DNA from 3 places in the Pseudomonas sp. TE31087 genome. Region 2 is predicted to be linked to each of the others. Evidence: predicted binding sites of a transcription regulator. Region 2 holds the regulator's gene; each other region holds the start of a gene.
The links. Region 2 encodes sigma-54, which starts transcription at its own class of promoters, with help from an activator protein. Its sites were predicted from a motif close to ANTGGCATNNANNTTGCTNT; they were not measured.
Positions count from the first base shown of each region.

Region 1: the regulator sigma-54 is predicted to act here: its motif matches at 4,361-4,380, upstream of flgB (flagellar basal body rod protein FlgB).
Region 3: the regulator sigma-54 is predicted to act here: its motif matches at 4,254-4,273, upstream of nirB (nitrite reductase large subunit NirB).

Region 1 covers NZ_JBXVNN010000001.1:28,769-34,619, reverse strand. Annotated here, with positions in the region: gene ACZ899_RS00180 (type I secretion system permease/ATPase) at 1-965, opposite strand, end outside; gene ACZ899_RS00175 (hypothetical protein) at 1,084-1,269, opposite strand; gene flgE (flagellar hook protein FlgE) at 1,342-2,715, opposite strand; gene flgD (flagellar hook assembly protein FlgD) at 2,746-3,444, opposite strand; gene flgC (flagellar basal body rod protein FlgC) at 3,460-3,903, opposite strand; gene flgB (flagellar basal body rod protein FlgB) at 3,906-4,313, opposite strand; gene ACZ899_RS00150 (autotransporter family protein) at 4,648-5,851, shown strand, end outside.
Region 2 covers NZ_JBXVNN010000001.1:5,357,548-5,363,398, forward strand. Annotated here, with positions in the region: gene rapZ (RNase adapter RapZ) at 1-440, opposite strand, end outside; gene ptsN (PTS IIA-like nitrogen regulatory protein PtsN) at 443-907, opposite strand; gene hpf (ribosome hibernation-promoting factor, HPF/YfiA family) at 920-1,228, opposite strand; gene ACZ899_RS24240 (RNA polymerase factor sigma-54) at 1,307-2,806, opposite strand; gene lptB (LPS export ABC transporter ATP-binding protein) at 2,980-3,705, opposite strand; gene lptA (lipopolysaccharide transport periplasmic protein LptA) at 3,706-4,230, opposite strand; gene lptC (LPS export ABC transporter periplasmic protein LptC) at 4,217-4,789, opposite strand; gene ACZ899_RS24260 (KdsC family phosphatase) at 4,798-5,322, opposite strand; gene ACZ899_RS24265 (KpsF/GutQ family sugar-phosphate isomerase) at 5,323-5,851, opposite strand, start outside.
Region 3 covers NZ_JBXVNN010000001.1:3,013,520-3,019,370, forward strand. Annotated here, with positions in the region: gene ACZ899_RS13535 (bifunctional nitrate reductase/sulfite reductase flavoprotein subunit alpha) at 162-4,142, shown strand; gene nirB (nitrite reductase large subunit NirB) at 4,402-5,851, shown strand, end outside.

The DNA of each region.
Region 1 (5,851 bases), 5.3 Mb from region 2:
GCGGGCGCCGGAAAGATCGCCAGCACGCCGCGCAACTGCTGCCAGGCAAATCGCGCGGACACCAGGCTGCGCCATGTGCCAATGATCTGCTCGGCCGGGGCCAGGGTGCGGGCAACGATGATCGAGGCGGCGACAATCGCACCGCCGCTGAGATCGCCCCCGATCACCAACCAGGCACCCACACCCAGGGACGCCGATTGCACCAACTGGCGCAGGGCCTTGGTGATCCCGCCATAGAAGCTGCCGACATCGGCGCTGCGCCGCTGCAACGTGGCGTACTGCTCCTGCAGCACCTGCCAACGTGCAGCGGCACGCTCGGTCATGCCCATCGCGGCGAGCACTTCAGCGCCGACATGGGCCTGCTGGCCCAGGCGATTGCGCTGGCTGGCCAGTACCGCGCTGTCACGCATGGCCCGGCGCGTGCCACGGTCGGTGAGCCAGGTCAGCAGTACCATCAGCACGATCATGCCCAACGCCAGCCAGCCCAGTGATGGATGGATGTAGAAGCTGACCGCGAGGTACACCGGCATCCACGGCAGGTCGAAGAACGCCATGAGCCCGGGGCCGGCGATGAAGGCGCGGATCTGTTCGAGTTCCTGGGCGGGCTTGAGCGGATCCTGGTCCAGGGCGATCTTCAGCGGCGTGCCGGCGATGATCCTGAACACCTGCGTCGAAAGCGCTCCGTCCACAGCTCCAGCGATACGCGACATGACCCGCGAGCGAATGATGTCGAGCACGGCGAACACCAGGTACGCACCCGCCACCAGCAGCCCCAGCGCCACCAAGGTGGGCAGGCTGCGACTGGGGATGACCCGGTCATAGACCTCGAGCATGAACAGGGGGCCGATCAACGCCAGCAGGTTGATCACGCCAGAGAACAGGGCTGCGCCGACCAGGCCCTTTTTCAAGGCCACGCGAAGCGGCGCCGGCAGCACGCGCGCGCCAGTATCCTTACTGCTTTTCAAGAGTTCCGATCCTTGGAAAATGACGCTTGCCAGCCACTCGAACGAGTGGAATGACGCGGATCATACCTGAAGCAAATCCGCCAATCGATGGCCTCAAGCCATCAATTTTTGCCTTGGGTCAAAGCGACCTGCAACCGGCATTGTCGAACGGCCCGGCAAAGCGTTTCCAGCCCTCGCCAGGTGACCATTGCGAACACACCAGACGCCCATCGGCCTGGCTCTCCCAGCGCCACCAGGGGGCCATCGCGGCCTGCGCCTGGAGCAGGCAGAGCGCCGCAACAGCGGCAGCGACCAGCTTTTTCATGGAGCCTCTCCTCGAAAACGACGAACCCCTTCGTGCAAAGGGGTTCGTCGACAAACGCTCAGCCAGCGACCATCAGGTCATCTGGATGGTGGTCTGCATGATGGTGCTTTCAGTGGAGATGGTCTTGGCGTTGGCCTGGTAGAAGCTCTGCGCCTTGATCAGCTCGACCAGCTCCTTGGTCAGGTTGACGTTGGAAGCCTCCAGCGAGTTGGACTCCACCGAGCCCAGGGTGCCAGTTTTTGGCGCGTCGATACCTGGAATACCCGAGGAGAAGGTTTCCTTCCAGCGGGTACCGCCGACCTGCTGCAGGCCCTGCTCGTTGGCGAAGCTGGCAATGGCTACCTGGCCGATGGCGCGGGACTGCTGGTTGCTGAAGCTGGCGAACATCACGCCGGTGGAGTCGATCGACAGGTTCGACAGGACACCCGTGGCATAACCGTCCTGGGACTGCGAGCTGCGCGCGGTCTCGAGGTTGTAGGAGGTGGTGCTGTTCATCGACAGACGCATACCGTCGGCGTTACCCACCGAGCCGTTGGAACCCCAGTTGCCCGCGGCGTCCTTGGCGGCCGGGATCCAGCCCTTCATGGTGAAGGTGTTGTTGACCACACTCCAGTCGAACGCTCCCACCGGCGTGGTCGGCACGTTGTCAGGGCTGGCGGTCATGGCCTTGACGCTGCCATCGGGGTTGAAGTCGATGTTGCCAATGAGCGGCGTGGTCTTGCTCGGATCGTAAGGGTTGCGACCTTCCACCAGGGTGTACATGGTCCACTGGTTCTCGCCGGTCTTGCGGTAGAACTGCTCCATGACGTGTTCGTTGCCCTGGCTGTCGTACACCTTGGTCGGGAACGACTTGGTGTAGGTGCTCTGATCCTTCGGGTCGAACGGCTTGTTCGGCACCATCACGGGCGGCGTGGAATTGTCCGGGACCTGCAGCGGAATATCGGGGGCCGAGGAGTTCAGGTTGATGCCCTGGTCGATCAGGGTGGTCGCCTTCGGCGCCATTGCCGAGGTATCGATCCGCAGGTCGGTCAGCACGCCCTTCATGATCTTGCCATTGGCATCGACCCCATAGCCCTGCAGGCCCAGGCCATCGGAGGTGACGACATAGCCGTCCTTGTTGGTCTGGAACGCTCCGGCGCGGGTGTAGCTCAGCGAGCCGTTGTCGGACAGGACGAAGAAGCCCTGGCCCTGGATGCCCATGTCCAGTACGTTGCCGGTGTTGTTGACGTCGCCCTGGCCGAACTGCTGGGAAACCGTGGCCAGGCGCACGCCGTTGCCGACCTGGTTCTTGCCCACGCCCAGGCGGTTGGCGCCGGCGTAGACGTCGGCGAACTCGGCGCGCGACGACTTGAAGCCGACGGTCTCGGAGTTGGCGATGTTGTTGCCGGTGACGTCCAGCTTCTTGTTGGCTGCGTACAGACCGCTAAGGCCGATATTGAAAGACATGCATTCACTCCTTATGCCGTGCTAGCGGCCTTAGATTCCGATGGTTTGTACTTTGGAGATGCCCAGCTTGCCGATCCCGGCAAGGTTGAGCATCATCTCGCCGCCGTTCTGGAAGCTGACACTGGTGACCTTGGCCGGCAGCATCGTGTACATCTCCTGCGACTTGCCGTCGACAGTGGTGGTGGCGGTGAAGCTATAGGTACCCGCCTCGACTTTTTCGCCCTTGTCGTTGGTGCCGTCCCAGATGAAATCGGCGGTGCCTTTCTTCTGCTCGCCCAACTGGATGGTCTTGACCACGTTGCCATCCTTGTCCTTGATGGTCACCTTGCCGTCGGTGATGTTCTGCGGCACGACCACCTGGCCATTGAGGCTTTCCTTCGGATCGAAGAGGGCCTTGTCGTTCTGCACGATCACCGAACGCCCTACCAGGGAGGAGGCCTGCAGCGCCTGGGACGAGCCCATGCCGCTGATGATCGAGTTGACCGAGCTGTTCAGGGTCTGGATGCCTTCCAGGCTGCTGAACTGCGCCAGCTGGGCGATGAACTGACCGTTGTCCTGGGGATCCAGCGGGTTCTGGTGCTGCATCTGGGTGACCAGCAGCTTGAGAAACGCATCCTTGCCCAGCGCATTCTTGTCGACAGGCTCGGTGGTGGTTTTCTTGGTGCCGGTGCTGACCCCGGATTTTGTCAGCACATCATTGAGGTTCACGCTGGGGTTTTCGACTGCCATGGTCGGGATTCCTTATCACTGACCCAGGGTCAGTACTTTCTGCATCATGGTCTTGGCGGTGTTCATCAGCTCGGCGTTGGTCTGGAACGCACGGCTGGCGGAGATCATGTCGGCCATCTCCTCGACCACGTTGACATTCGGGTAGTAGACGTAGCCGTCCTTGTTCGCCGACGGATGATTGGGCTCGTAACGTGCCTCGAGGTTGCTCTGGTCCTCGATGATGCCCTTGACCTGGACGCCCTGCCCGGCCTCGCCCTGCTCCTCGAACAGCGACTGGCCCATGCCGTTCTGCGCGTTCTGGAAGGTGGTGGCGAACACCGGATGGCGGGCGCGGTAGGTCTGGTCGATGCTCGAGGACACCGTCTCGGCGTTGGCGATGTTCGAGGCAACGGTGTTCAGGCGCGTGTTCTGCGCGCTCATGCCGCTACCGGCGATGTTGAAGACACTGGCAAGGGACATGGTCACTCTCCACGCAGGGCCGATACCAGCCCTTTGAATTTACTGTTGAGCAGGGTGAAGCTGGCCTGGAAGCCAACGGCGTTTTCCGCGTAGTTCGACTGCTCGATCTGCGCATCCACGGTGTTCTGGTCGATCGACGGCTGCATCGGCGTACGGTACTGCAGGGTGTCGTCCATCATCGCCAGGCCTTCGGCCTCGATGTGGCGGTTGTTGGTGCGGTCCAGGGCTATGCGCCCCTTCTGCTGCTTGTCGGCCTCGGCGGCGAGTACCGACGAGAAGTCCATGTCACGCGCCTTGTAGTTGGGCGTGTCGGCGTTGGCGATGTTGTTGGCCAGCACCTCGGCACGCTGGGCACGGAAGCCCAATGCCTTTTCGTGGATGCCAAGCGCCTTGTCGAAGCTGATGCTCATATCGGGGAAACCTTCAAAGGTTGACCAGAGTTTCGTTGGCTTAGGCTTTAGCAAGGGCTGTGCCAACCTGCGCAACCCCAGTAAAGCGGGGGCTAGCCAGATATCAGGACACTGGCGATGCCAGAAAAGCGGCAATGTGCTTCCGCATCCAACTCGGCAAGCGGCAATTGCCAGGCGGCAAAAGCGGCAAAACAAAAAATTGACGTCAATTCGACATGTCATTTAGCCACCAATCGCGATAGCATCCGCGTCCTCGCGCACCAGCCCACGCCATCACGGTTGTCGCCCGCATGGATGCGCGCCGCTTTCATTACGATTTCAAAGGAACGAAACCGTGCCACCGCTTAACCTGCGCAAGACCCTCCTGGCCCTCCTGATCGGCGCCATTCCCGCCCCCGCCCTGGCTTTGCCCCAGACCATTGCACTCACCCATGCTGGCTACAGGGGTGACCACCAGTCCTTTGCCGACGACCTCGAATTCACCGGCAGCTTCACCGGCTACCAGCAGGACGCGATCGCCCTCGCGAACAGCCTGGTGGCGGGCAACATGACGCTTGGCAGTGCAATCAACGACAGCGACACGAACGCTGTCGACCTGATCCATCGCAGCGACGGTATCCGTATCAGCGGCACCAACATCGGCGGCTTCCTGACCAACCGCGGCAATGTTGTCACCACCAGCCTCGACGGTGCCGCCCTGCGCCTGAGCGCCAGCACCGTCGACGACGACCTGACCAACGAAGGGTTGCTCAAGGCCGGCACCAGCTTCTCGTACAACAATGGCGGCCCCACCTACGGCATCGACCTGTCCAGCCCCGGTAGCAACATCAGCCGCATCCACGGCGGCCTGATCAATACCGCAGGCGCCCGCATCATCGCCACCGGCCGCAACTCACGGGCCATCAACCTGGCAGGGGCGAACCTGGAAGAGCGGGTGGTCAACCGCGGCGAGATCAGCGCGACGGGCCCGGGCGCCATCGCCATCCACGCCACCACGGATGCCGCCAACCGGCCGACCGTACTGGCCGGCATCGACAACCAGGGCCAGATTTTCGCTGGTGACCAAGGCTCCCAGGCCATCGTGCTCGACGGCGCGACCCTGTTCGACAGCCTGGGACGCCATGTCGAAAACAGCGGCAGGATCGTGGCCGGCGACACCGCTATCCGCATTGGCAATACCGCCTTTGACGGCCCCGGCCTGCAACCCGGGTACAAGGCCAACGGTGACCTGAACATCTTCAACAGCGGCGAGATCTGGGCCAAAGTCGCCATCGACGCCACCACCAGCAACCGCCCGGTCGAGCTGATCATGCGCCAGGGCAGCAAGATCTACGGCGACCTCGTCGGCCTGGCCAACATCGAGGTCGAAGGCGACAGCACCTATGGCGTCGCCTACGGCCCCCCCGGCAGCAACAGCATCCGCCTGGCAAACGGTGGCTGGATCGATGTGGGCGACAGCAGCGAGCCACCCACTACCTTCACCCTGCACAGCCTTCACACCACCCTCGACGGCAACCTGAGGATTGCCGACAACTCGG
Region 2 (5,851 bases):
TAGAGGTTCAGATTGGTGGTGTCGATCTTCAGGTCGGCGAGGTCGGCGATCGGCCCGAGCAGCTCGCTTTCCACGCGGATCGCCTCGGCCAGCGAGCGGCTGTCGTTGGTCAGCGGATGGCGGCGACGGGTTTCCGAAAAACGCTTGAGCAGGGTGTCTTCGTCGGCGTCCAGGTACAGCACGTCGCACTGGATATGCCGCGAACGTGCCTCATCCAGCAGTTCGGGGAAGCGCGACAGGTGGCTGGGGAGGTTGCGCGCATCGATGGATACCGCGACCTTCGGTTGCAGCAACTCGGTGTTGATCAGCGCGTTTTCCGCCAACTGCGGCAACAACCCGGCAGGCAGGTTGTCGATGCAGTAGTAGCCGTTGTCTTCCAGCACGTCGAGGGCGGTACTCTTACCGGAGCCGGAGCGGCCGCTGACGATGATCAGGCGCATGTTCAGTGCTCGTTCTGTACGTCCAGGACGACCTGGTAAAGGGCATCGCTGCTGTCGGCGGCACGCAGGCGATCGCGGACCTCCTTGCGATCGAGCATGCTGGCGATCTGGCGCAGCAGTTCAAGGTGGGCATCGGTGGCGGCTTCCGGGACCAGCAGGACGAACAGCAGGTCGACCGGGGCGCCATCGATGGCATCGTAATCGATGGGGGCATCCAGGTGCAGCAGGGCGCTCACTGGCGCGGTGCAGCCTTCGAGCCGGCAATGGGGAATGGCGATGCCATTGCCAAAACCGGTGGAGCCCAGCTTTTCCCGAGCGATGAGCTTGTCGAAGACATCTTGCATCCCCAGCTCGGGTACTTGCTCGGCGATCAGGTTGGCGACCTTTTCCAGGGCGCGCTTCTTGCTGCCGCCCGGCACGTTCACGAGGGAACGGCCGGGGGTCAGGATGGTTTCAAGTCGGATCATGGATGAGGGGGATCAGCGGGCGGCTGCGCCTTGCAGCAGACTTTGCTGTTTTTCCTTGTGTTTTTTCAGTTGGCGATCAAGTTTGTCTGCCAGGGCGTCGATCGCCGCATACATGTCTTGATGTTCGGCGTTGGCGACGACTTCGCCACCGGGAATCTGGAGTGTGGCTTCCACCTTCTGCTGCAGCTTCTCGACCTTCATGATCACCGTCGCATTGGTGATCTTGTCGAAATGACCCTCCACGCGGGCGAGCTTCTCAAGCACGTAATCGCGCAGTGGTTGGGTGACTTCTACATGCTGTCCACTGATGTTGACTTGCATACAGCTTCTCCTTTGTTGCCCGTGCATAAAGAGGCAGGTATTGCACCTGCCACTGAAACGCTGTGGCACATCCCGGGGCTACATCAGTCGCTTGCGCTCGCTCGACGGGGCGATGCCCAACGATTCGCGGTACTTGGCGACGGTGCGACGGGCTACCTGGATGCCTTGTGCCTCCAGTAAACCAGCGATCTTGCTGTCACTCAATGGCTTTTTCTGATTTTCCGCCGCCACCAGTTTCTTGATGATCGCGCGGATCGCCGTGGACGAGCATTCGCCGCCTTCGGCGGTGCTCACGTGGCTGGAGAAAAAGTATTTCAGTTCGTAGATGCCGCGCGGGGTGTGCATGTATTTTTGCGTGGTCACCCGGGAAATGGTCGACTCGTGCATGCCCACCGCCTCGGCGATATCGTGCAGCACCAGTGGCTTCATGGCCTCGTCGCCGTGGTCGAGGAAGCCGCGCTGGTGCTCGACGATCTGCGTCGCCACCTTCATCAGCGTCTCGTTGCGGCTCTGCAGGCTCTTGATGAACCAGCGCGCTTCCTGCAACTGGTTGCGCATGAAGGTGTTGTCGGCGCTGGTGTCGGCGCGGCGGACGAAGCCGGCGTACTGCGGGTTGACCCGCAGGCGCGGTACCGCTTCCTGGTTGAGCTCGACCAGCCAGCGCTCGCTGTCCTTGCGCACGATGACGTCAGGCACGACGTACTCGGGCTCGCTGGACTCGATCTGCGAGCCGGGCCGCGGGTTGAGGGTCTGCACCAGTTCGATGACCTGGCGCAGTTCGTCTTCCTTGAGCTTCATGCGGCGCATCAGCTGGCTGTAGTCGCGGCTGCCGAGCAGGTCGATGAAGTCGGTGACCAGGCGCTGGGCCTCGCTCATCCACGGTGTCGAGGCCGGCAGCTGGCGCAGTTGCAGCAGCAGGCATTCGCCCAGGGAACGGGCGCCAATGCCGGCAGGTTCGAACTGCTGGATGCGGTGCAGCACCGCCTCGACCTCGTCCAGCTCGATGTCGAGTTCCGGATCGAAGCCTGCGCAGATCTCCTCGAGGGTGTCTTCCAGGTAGCCCTGGCTGTTGATGCTGTCGATCAGGGTGACGGCGATCAGGCGGTCGGTGTCGGACATCGGCGCCAGGTTGAGCTGCCACAGCAGGTGGCTCTGCAGACTCTCGCCGACCGAGGTGCGGGTGGTGAAGTCCCACTCGTCGTCATCGTTGCTCGGCAGGCTGCTGGCGCTGGTCTGGTAGATGTCTTCCCAGGCGGTGTCGACCGGCAGTTCGTTGGGGATGCGCTCGGCCCATTCGCCGTCTTCGAGGTTTTCCGCGGTGCTGCTGGTACTGGTTTCCTGGAAACTGTTGTCCTGGACTTCGGCGGTCGGCTTGTTCTCGGCGTTGTCCGCCATCGGATCGCTGTTGTCGAAGTCCTCGCCGTCTTCCTGACGTTCGAGCATCGGATTGGACTCCAGCGCTTCCTGGATTTCCTGCTGGAGGTCCAGGGTGGAGAGCTGAAGCAGACGGATGGCCTGTTGCAACTGCGGGGTCATCGTCAGTTGCTGGCCCATTTTTAGGACGAGCGATGGTTTCATGGCTGGGGCTTGATACCTTGTTGCCGGCGCGCATGCGCCATCCACTACACGGAGGGCGCCTGGGCGCCGATTTTAAGCAAGTTGTATGCCTGAAATTGCAGCGTTTGCCTAGAGCACTGTAACAACTTAAGCCTCGAACAGGCGCTTGCGCCAGTGCTCCGGGCAGGCCGGGGTCAGAGTCGGAACTCGTGCCCCAGGTACACTTCCTTGACCAGCTGGTTGGCCAGGATGGTCTCGGCGTCGCCTTCGGCGATCAGCTGGCCATCGTTGACGATGTAGGCGGTCTCGCAGATGTCCAGGGTCTCGCGAACGTTGTGGTCGGTGATCAGTACGCCGATGCCCTTGTTCTTGAGGTGGTGGATGATCTGCTTGATGTCGCCCACGGAGATCGGGTCGACACCGGCAAAGGGTTCGTCCAGCAGGATGAACTTGGGCGCGGTGGCCAGGGCGCGGGCGATCTCGACGCGGCGGCGTTCACCGCCGGAGAGGCTCATGCCGAGGTTGTCGCGGATGTGGCTGATGTGGAATTCCTGCAGCAGGCTTTCCAGCTCCTTGCGCCGGCCGTCGCGGTCGAGGTCCTTGCGGGTCTCGAGGATGGCCATGATGTTGTCGGCCACCGACAGCTTGCGGAAGATCGAGGCTTCCTGCGGCAGGTAGCCGATACCGGCCTGGGCGCGGCCGTGCATGGGCTGGTGGCTGACGTCGAGGCTGTCGATCAGCACGCGACCCTGGTCGGCCTGGACCAGGCCGACGATCATGTAGAAACAGGTGGTCTTGCCGGCGCCGTTGGGGCCGAGCAGGCCGACGATCTGGCCGCTGTCGATGGACAGGCTGACGTCGCGAACGACCTGCCTGCCCTTGTAGCTCTTGGCCAGGTGCTGGGCTTTGAGGGTTGCCATTTACTCGGCCTTTTTCTTCGGTTGAATGACCATGTCGATGCGCTGACGTGGTGCAGTCACGTTGCCACCGCGACCGGCGGTAGCCACCTGGGTCTTGGTGTTGTAGACGATCTTCTCGCCTTCGGTGGTGTTGCCTTCGTTCTCGACCTTGGCGCGGTCGGTAAGGATCACCGTGTCTTTCTGCGCCTGGTATTGGATGGTCACGGCCCAGCCTTTCATCTTGTCGGGCTTGGCGGCGCTCTGCTGCTGCTCGAAGTAGGCCAGGTTGCCCACCGAGGTGACCACGTCGATGTCGCCGGAGGCGGAGCGGGTCATGGTCACGGTGTTGCCTTTGATCATCATCGAACCTTGGGTGATGATCACGTCGCCGGTGTAGGTGGCAACGCCCTGCTTGTCGTCCAGGTGGGCGTTGTCCGCCTGGATGCGGATCGGCTGGTCACGGTCGTTCGGCAGGGCGAAGGCGCTCGCGCTTCCCAGTGCTACGCCCAGGCTGAGCAGAAGGGGGATGGTTTTAACGAGCCTCATACTGTCCTCTTACGTTAGAGAGCAGGTCCATCCTGCCTTCTTTCAAATACGCTTTCATTCCTTTGCCCGTAGTCGTGCCACCGGCGCCGTCGATTCTAACGGCTTGCTCGGTCTGCGCATATTGCTTCTGCGGGAACACGGTCATGCGTGTGCTGGTGATGATGGTTTCACGTTGCTTGTCGTCGGTGCGCGCCACGCGCACATCGTCGATCAGTTCGACCTCGGTGCCGTCCGGGTTGACCTCGGCGCGCTTGCTCTGCACGTGCCAGGGGTACTCGGTGCCGCGGTACATGTGCAGGTCGGGCGTGGTTACCAGGGTGACCTCGCTGGCCTTGAGGTGCTCGACCTTGGCGGCGGTCATCTCGTACTGCAGCTTGCCGTCGGGCAAGAACTGCAGGCTGTGGGCGTTGATCGCGTAGTAGTCGATGGCACTCTGGTCGACCTGAGCCTGCGGCTGGTCGAGGAAGGTCTCCGGGCTGATGTTCCAATAGCCTACCGCAACCAGCACGGCGGCGATCCCGCCTAGCAGCGCGACATTTCTGATCTTCTTGCTGAGCATGGGCAGCCTTACAGGTAATGGGCGTTGGCAGCGTCCAGGGTGCCCTGGGCCTGCATGATCAGTTCGCAGAACTCGCGGGCGGCGCCTTCGCCGCCGCGAGCCAGGGTGACGCCGTGGGCGTGCTGGCGAACGAATGCCGCGGCGTTGTGCACCGCCATGCCCAGGCCCACGCGGCGGATCACCGGCAGGTCGGGCAGGTCGTCGCCGAGGTAGGCGACCTGTTCATAGCTTAGATTGAGTTCGGCGAGCAGGCCGTCGAGCACCACCAGTTTGTCCTCGCGGCCCTGGAACAGGTGCGGGATGCCGAGGTTCTTCGCCCGGCGCTCGACCACCGGGGTCTTGCGCCCGCTGATGATCGCGGTGGTCACGCCCGCGGCCATGAGCATCTTGATGCCGTGGCCGTCGAGGGTGTTGAAGGTCTTGAACTCGCTGCCGTCCTCGAGGAAATACAGGCGGCCGTCGGTGAGCACGCCGTCGACGTCGAACACCGCCAGCTTGATGGCCTTGGCGCGTTGCATCAGGTCCTGGTTCATTTACATCACTCCGGCGCGCAGCAGGTCGTGCATGTTCAGGGCGCCGGTCGGGCGGTCTTCCTGATCGACCACCACCAGCGCGCTGATCTTGTGGTCTTCCATGATCTTCAGTGCCTCGGCGGCGAGCATCTCGGCGCGGGCGGTCTTGCCGTGCACGGTCATGACCTCGTCGATGAGGGTCTTGTGCACGTCGATGTTGCGGTCCAGGCTGCGGCGCAGGTCGCCGTCGGTGAATACGCCGGCAAGCTTGCCGTCGTCACCCAGGACCACGGTCATGCCCAGACCTTTGCGAGACATTTCAAGCAGCGCGTCCTTGAGCAGGGTGCCGCTCTTGACCACCGGGAGTTCTTCGCCGGCATGCATGACGTTCTCGACCTTCAGCAACAGGCGGCGGCCCAGTGCGCCACCGGGGTGGGAGAAGGCGAAATCCTCGGCGGTGAAGCCGCGGGCCTCCAGCAGGGCGATGGCCAGGGCGTCGCCCAGCGCCAGCGCCGCAGTGGTGGAGGAGGTCGGCGCCAGGTTGAGCGGA
Region 3 (5,851 bases), 2.3 Mb from region 2:
CCCCGCGATGACATGGCCCGGGATTTGCTGCCCCATATGGCATCGAGACCATCAACGCCGATGGTCCCCTCCCATCACGACGAAGGCGCCGTGTTGCCCCGCTTGCCATTTGCAGGCCGGGCAGCCGGCGCCTTTGTCGTTTCATCAGCAGGAGATTGCCGATGAGCGACAGCCAAGTGCGCAGTGTGTGCCCGTATTGCGGGGTCGGCTGCGGCATCGTCATGCACGTGAGCGATGGCAAGGTGGTCAAGGTCAGTGGCGACAAGCAGCACCCGAGCAACTTCGGCCGCCTGTGCACCAAGGGCCAGAGTGCCCATGTGCCGCTGCAGACCGGGCGCATGGCCCACGCCTTCGTGCGCGACCAGCGCAACCAGCAGCCGGCGCGCCGCAGCCTGGACACGGCCATCAGCGAAACCGCCGCGCGGTTGCGCGCGATCATCGACATCCATGGCGCGGATGCCGTGGCCTTGTACGTGTCCGGGCAGATGTCGCTGGAAGCCCAGTACCTGGCCAACAAACTGGCCAAGGGCTTCATCGGCACCCGCCATATCGAGTCCAACTCACGGCTGTGCATGGCCAGTGCCGGCAGCGGCTACAAACAGTCGCTGGGCGCCGACGGACCGCCGGGCAGCTACCAGGATTTCGAGCGTGCCGAGGTGTTCCTGGTGATCGGCGCGAACATGGCCGACTGCCACCCGATCCTGTTCCTGCGCCTGCTGGACCGGCTCAAGGCCGGGGCCAGGCTGATCGTCGTCGACCCCCGACGCAGCGCCACCGCCGACAAGGCCGACCTGTTCCTGCAACTGCGTCCGGGCACCGACCTGGCGTTGCTCAATGGCCTTCTCTATCTGCTGCATGCCAACGGCCACACCGACGCGGATTTCATCGCCCGCCATACCGAGGGCTGGGAGGACCTGCCGGCGTTTCTTGCGGACTACACCCCGGAGCGGGTCGCGGCCATCACCGGGTTGGACGAGGCCGACATCCGCGCAGCCGCCCGCCTGATCGGCGAGGCCGACGAATGGATGAGCTGCTGGACCATGGGCCTGAACCAGAGCATCCACGGTACCTGGCACAGCAATGCCCTGTGCAACCTGCACCTGGCCACCGGCGCCATCTGCCGCCCCGGCAGCGGGCCGTTCTCGCTGACCGGCCAGCCCAACGCAATGGGCGGCCGCGAGATGGGCTACATGGGGCCGGGCCTGCCGGGCCAACGCTCGGCACAGGTGGCGGCGCACCGCGCCTTCGTCGAGCGGCAATGGCAGCTGGCGCCCGGCACGTTGCGCAGCGAGGGCGGCGAAGGCACCGTGGCGCTGTTCGAACAGCTCAAGAGCGGCGAGGTGAAGGCCTGCTGGATCATCTGCAGCAACCCGGTGGCCAGCGTCGCCAACCGCCAGCAGGTGATCGACGGCCTGAACCAGGCGCAACTGGTGATCAGCCAGGACGCCTTCCTCGACACCGAGACCAACCGCTACGCCGACATTCTCCTGCCGGCGGCGCTGTGGGCCGAGGGTGAAGGGGTGATGATCAACAGCGAGCGCAACCTGACCCTGATGCCCCGCGCCGTCGAGCCACCCGGCGAAAGCCTGGAAGACTGGCGCCTGATCGCGCGCATCGCTTGTGCCCTGGGCTACGCGCATGCCTTCGACTACCCCGACGCCGAGGCGGTGTTCGATGAGATCCGCCACTTCCATAACCCGGACACCGGCTACGACCTGCGCGGCATCGACTATGCCGGACTGCGCGCCAGCCCCCGGCAGTGGCCCTGCGCGCCGGGGCGCGAGGATGACCGCAGCCCGCTGCGCTATCGCAACGACGAACACGGCCAGCCAGCGGCACTGGCCTTTCCGACCGTCAGCGGCAAGGCGCGTTTTCATGCGCGGCCCTGGCTGGCGCCCGCCGAGCTGCCGGACGACGCCTACCCCTTTGTCCTCAACACCGGCCGCGTGCAACACCAGTGGCACACCCTGACCAAGACCGGCAAGGTCCCGAGCCTGAACCGGCTCGAGCCCGGCCCCTTTGTCGAGATCCACCCCGACGATGCCCGGCGCCTGGGCATCCGCGACAAGGACCAGGTGGCAATCCGTTCACGCCGTGGCCAGGCGTTGCTGCCGGCCCGCCTCAGCGACCGGGTGCTGCCTGGTGGCTGCTTCGCGCCGTTCCACTGGAATGACCTGTACGGCGAGCAGTTGGCGATCAACGCGCTGACCAGCGACGCCGTCGACCCCACCTCGCTGCAACCGGCCTTCAAGTACTGCGCCGTGACCCTCGAACGGGTCGCGGGCGAACGCATCGAGGCCCTCGACCTGAACGTCGCCATTCCTTCGGAGCCCGTCACCATGCCGACCGCCACCCTCGCCCGCCTGCTGGGCCTGGAGACACAGCCTGCCCCGGTGCTTGCCGAGGAGGAGCGGCATTACCTGCAAGGTTTCCTGCTCGGCCTGCAACAGGCGCGGGCCGAAGGCGTGCCAAGCCTGCCGGCTAACGCACCGCTGGCGCCGACCCGACGCCTGTTCGTCGATGGTCTGCTGGCGGGGCTGTTCGCCCAGCCTCAGGCACAGGCGGGATTACCTTGCCATCGCGTGCTGTGGGCTTCGCAGACCGGCAACGGCGAGGCGCTGGCCGAGCGCTGCGCGAAACGCCTGCGCGAAGCGGGGCTGACGGTGGAGCTCAGCAGCATGGAAGGTGTCAGCCCGGCGCAACTGCGCGGCTGCGCCAGCGTACTGCTGATTGCCAGCACCTTCGGCGACGGCGACGCCCCGGACAGTGGCGCCTCGTTCTGGCAGGCCCTGCAGGGCGCGGGCGACGTCGATTGCGTCAAGCTGCCCTATGCGGTACTGGCCCTGGGCGACTCCAGCTACGACCAGTTCTGCGGCTTCGGTCGCAAGCTCGACCAGCGCCTGGCGGAACTGGGCGGCCAGCGTCTGCTGGAGCGGGTCGACTGCGAGCCGGATTTCGATGCCGCATTCAGTGCGTGGCTCGAGGCCCTGCTGGCGGCCCTCGGCACAAACACCTTCGCTACATCGGCACCAGCAACCGCCGAATCTCACGGCAGGCACCAGCCATGGCCTGCGCGCCTGGTGCAGAACCGCCTGCTCAATGGCCCCGGCTCGACCAAGGAGACCCGCCAACTGGTATTCGATCTCGCGGGTAGCGGCCTGGACTACCAGCCCGGTGATGCGCTGGGCGTGTGGCCACGCAACTGCCCGGCGCTGGTCGAGGAACTGCTTGGCCTGATGCAGCTCGATGGCCAGGCCGTGGTCGAGCTTGAAGGCCAGAAACCGATGCCCCTGAGCCTGGCGCTTGAGCGGCAGCTGGACATTACCCGTGTCACGCCACGACAGCTCGAAGCGCTCAGCGAAAACGCACCCTCTCTGCAACAGTTGTTGCAGCCTGAGTGCAAGACCGCGCTCAAGGACTGGCTATGGGGCCGGCAACTGGCCGATGTATTGCGCGAGTTTCCCCGGCAATGGCCACTGAGCCGTTGGCTGACCTTGCTCAAGCCCTTGCAACCGCGGCTGTACTCGATCAGCTCAAGCCCCAAGGCGCATCCCGGGCAGGTGCACCTGACGGTGTCCACAGTGCGCTACGGTGAACGCAAGGGGGTCTGCTCGGCCTTTCTCGCCGACCGTGCTGCGGACGTCGAAGTGGCCATCTTTGCCCAACCATCCAGACACTTCCGCCTGCCCGACGACGACGGCACGCCCATCATAATGATCGGCCCCGGCACTGGCATCGCGCCCTTCCGGGCGTTTCTCGAAGAACGCAGGGAACGCGCTGCGTCTGGCCGCAACTGGCTGTTCTTCGGCGAGCAGCACGAGGAGCACGACTTCTACTATCGCGAGCAGTTGCTGGCTTGGGAAGCACAGGGCCATGTGCGCCTGAGCACCGCGTTCTCCCGCGACCAGCCGCAGAAGATCTATGTGCAGCAACGCCTGCTGGAACAGGGCGCCGAGCTGTGGCGCTGGCTGCAGGACGGCGCGCATGTGTATGTCTGTGGCGATGCCCAGCGCATGGCCCGGGATGTGGATGCGGCCTTGCGCCAGGTGGTGGCGCAGCACGGCGGCCTGGACGAGGCCGCGGCAGCGGCGTATGTCGAAGGGTTGGGGCGGGACAAGCGCTACCGGCGGGATGTGTATTGATGCACCACGGTGGTGAGGGCTGCACCCTGCTTGTGCGGCCGCACCACCTGGCCAGCTCATACCCAGAGCTGTAACCCTTGTGGGAGCGGGCTTGCCCGCGATGAAAGCGAGCCTGGCACACTCCCTGCTTCACCCAATGCACAACAGCCCCAACGACCAACGGCGGTCGACAGGGGCCTCACACTGATGAGTACAGGCAAAGGCGCCTGGAGCTTCGGCTCCAGGCGCCTTTTTCGTTTTCCGTGATCGAGGATCGGCTATGCAGGCAACAGCGAACGAGGCACAACGAGCACGACTGGTCATCGTCGGCAATGGCATGGTCGGCCATCACTGCGTCGAGCAGTTGATCGAACGCGGCGCCACGGCACACTTCGAGCTGCATGTGTTCGGCGAGGAGCGCCAGCGCGCCTACGACCGGGTGCACCTGTCGGAGTACTTCACTGGCAGTTGCGCCGAGACCCTGGCCCTGTGCGCCCCGGACTACTACAGCCGCCACGGCGTGCACCTGCACCTGGGCGAAGCGGTGCTGGACATTGATCGCGAGCGCCAGGAACTGCTCACCGCCGAGGGGCGCCTGGGCTACGACCAGTTGATCCTGGCCACCGGCTCCTACCCGTTCGTGCCGCCGATCGAAGGCTCCAGCGGCAATGCGCGCCTGGTCTACCGCACCCTCGAGGACCTCGACGCGATACGCGCCGCCGCCGCGGATGCCCGGCGTGGCGTGGTGGTCGGTGGCGGCCTGCTCGGCCTCGAGGCGGCCAACGCCCTCAAGTCCCTGGGCCTGGAGGCGCATGTGGTGGAGTTCGCCCCACGCCTGATGCCGGTACAGCTGGACAGCGAAGGCGGCGCGGCGCTCAAGGCACGGATCGAGGCCCTCGGCGTGGGCGTGCACCTGTCCCGCGCGACCCAGTCGATCAGCGCTGGCGAGCAGTATCGCTACCGGATGAACTTCGACGGTGGCGAACACCTGGAGACCGATCTGATCGTCTTTTCCGCCGGCATTCGCCCACAGGACACCCTGGGCCGGGCCTGTGGCCTGGAGATCGCCGCGCGCGGAGGTGTTGTGATCGACAACCAGTGCAAGACCAGCGATCCGCGGATCTTCGCCATCGGCGAGTGCGCGTCGTGGAATGGCAGCGTGTTCGGCCTGGTCGCCCCCGGCTACGCCATGGCGCGCAACCTGGCCGCGCGGCTGCTGGGCGAGGCGGCGGACGACTTCACCGGCGCCGACATGTCGACCAAGCTCAAGCTGCTGGGCGTGGATGTCGGCTCGATCGGCGATGCCCACGGCGCCACGCCCGGCTCACGCAGCTACCGCTTCATCGACGAAGCCAACAGCGCCTACCGCCGTCTGGTGGTGGATGCCAGCGGCAAGCACGTGCTCGGCGCGGTGCTGGTGGGCGACAACAGCTACTACGACACCTTGCTGCAGTATGCCCAGAACGGCATCGCCCTGCCGGCCGCCCCGGCCGCGCTGATCCTGCCGCAAGGCGGTGGCGCGCCCGCCCTGGGCGCCGATGCGCTGCCCGACAGCGCGACCATCTGCTCCTGCCACAACGTCAGCAAGGGCGCGGTGTGCGCCGCCATCGACAGCGGCTGCGCCGACCTTGCCGCCGTCAAGGGCTGCACCAAGGCCGCCAGCGGCTGCGGTGGCTGCGTGGCACTGCTCAAGCAGGTCTTCGAGCACGAACTGACCGCCCGTGGCGTGA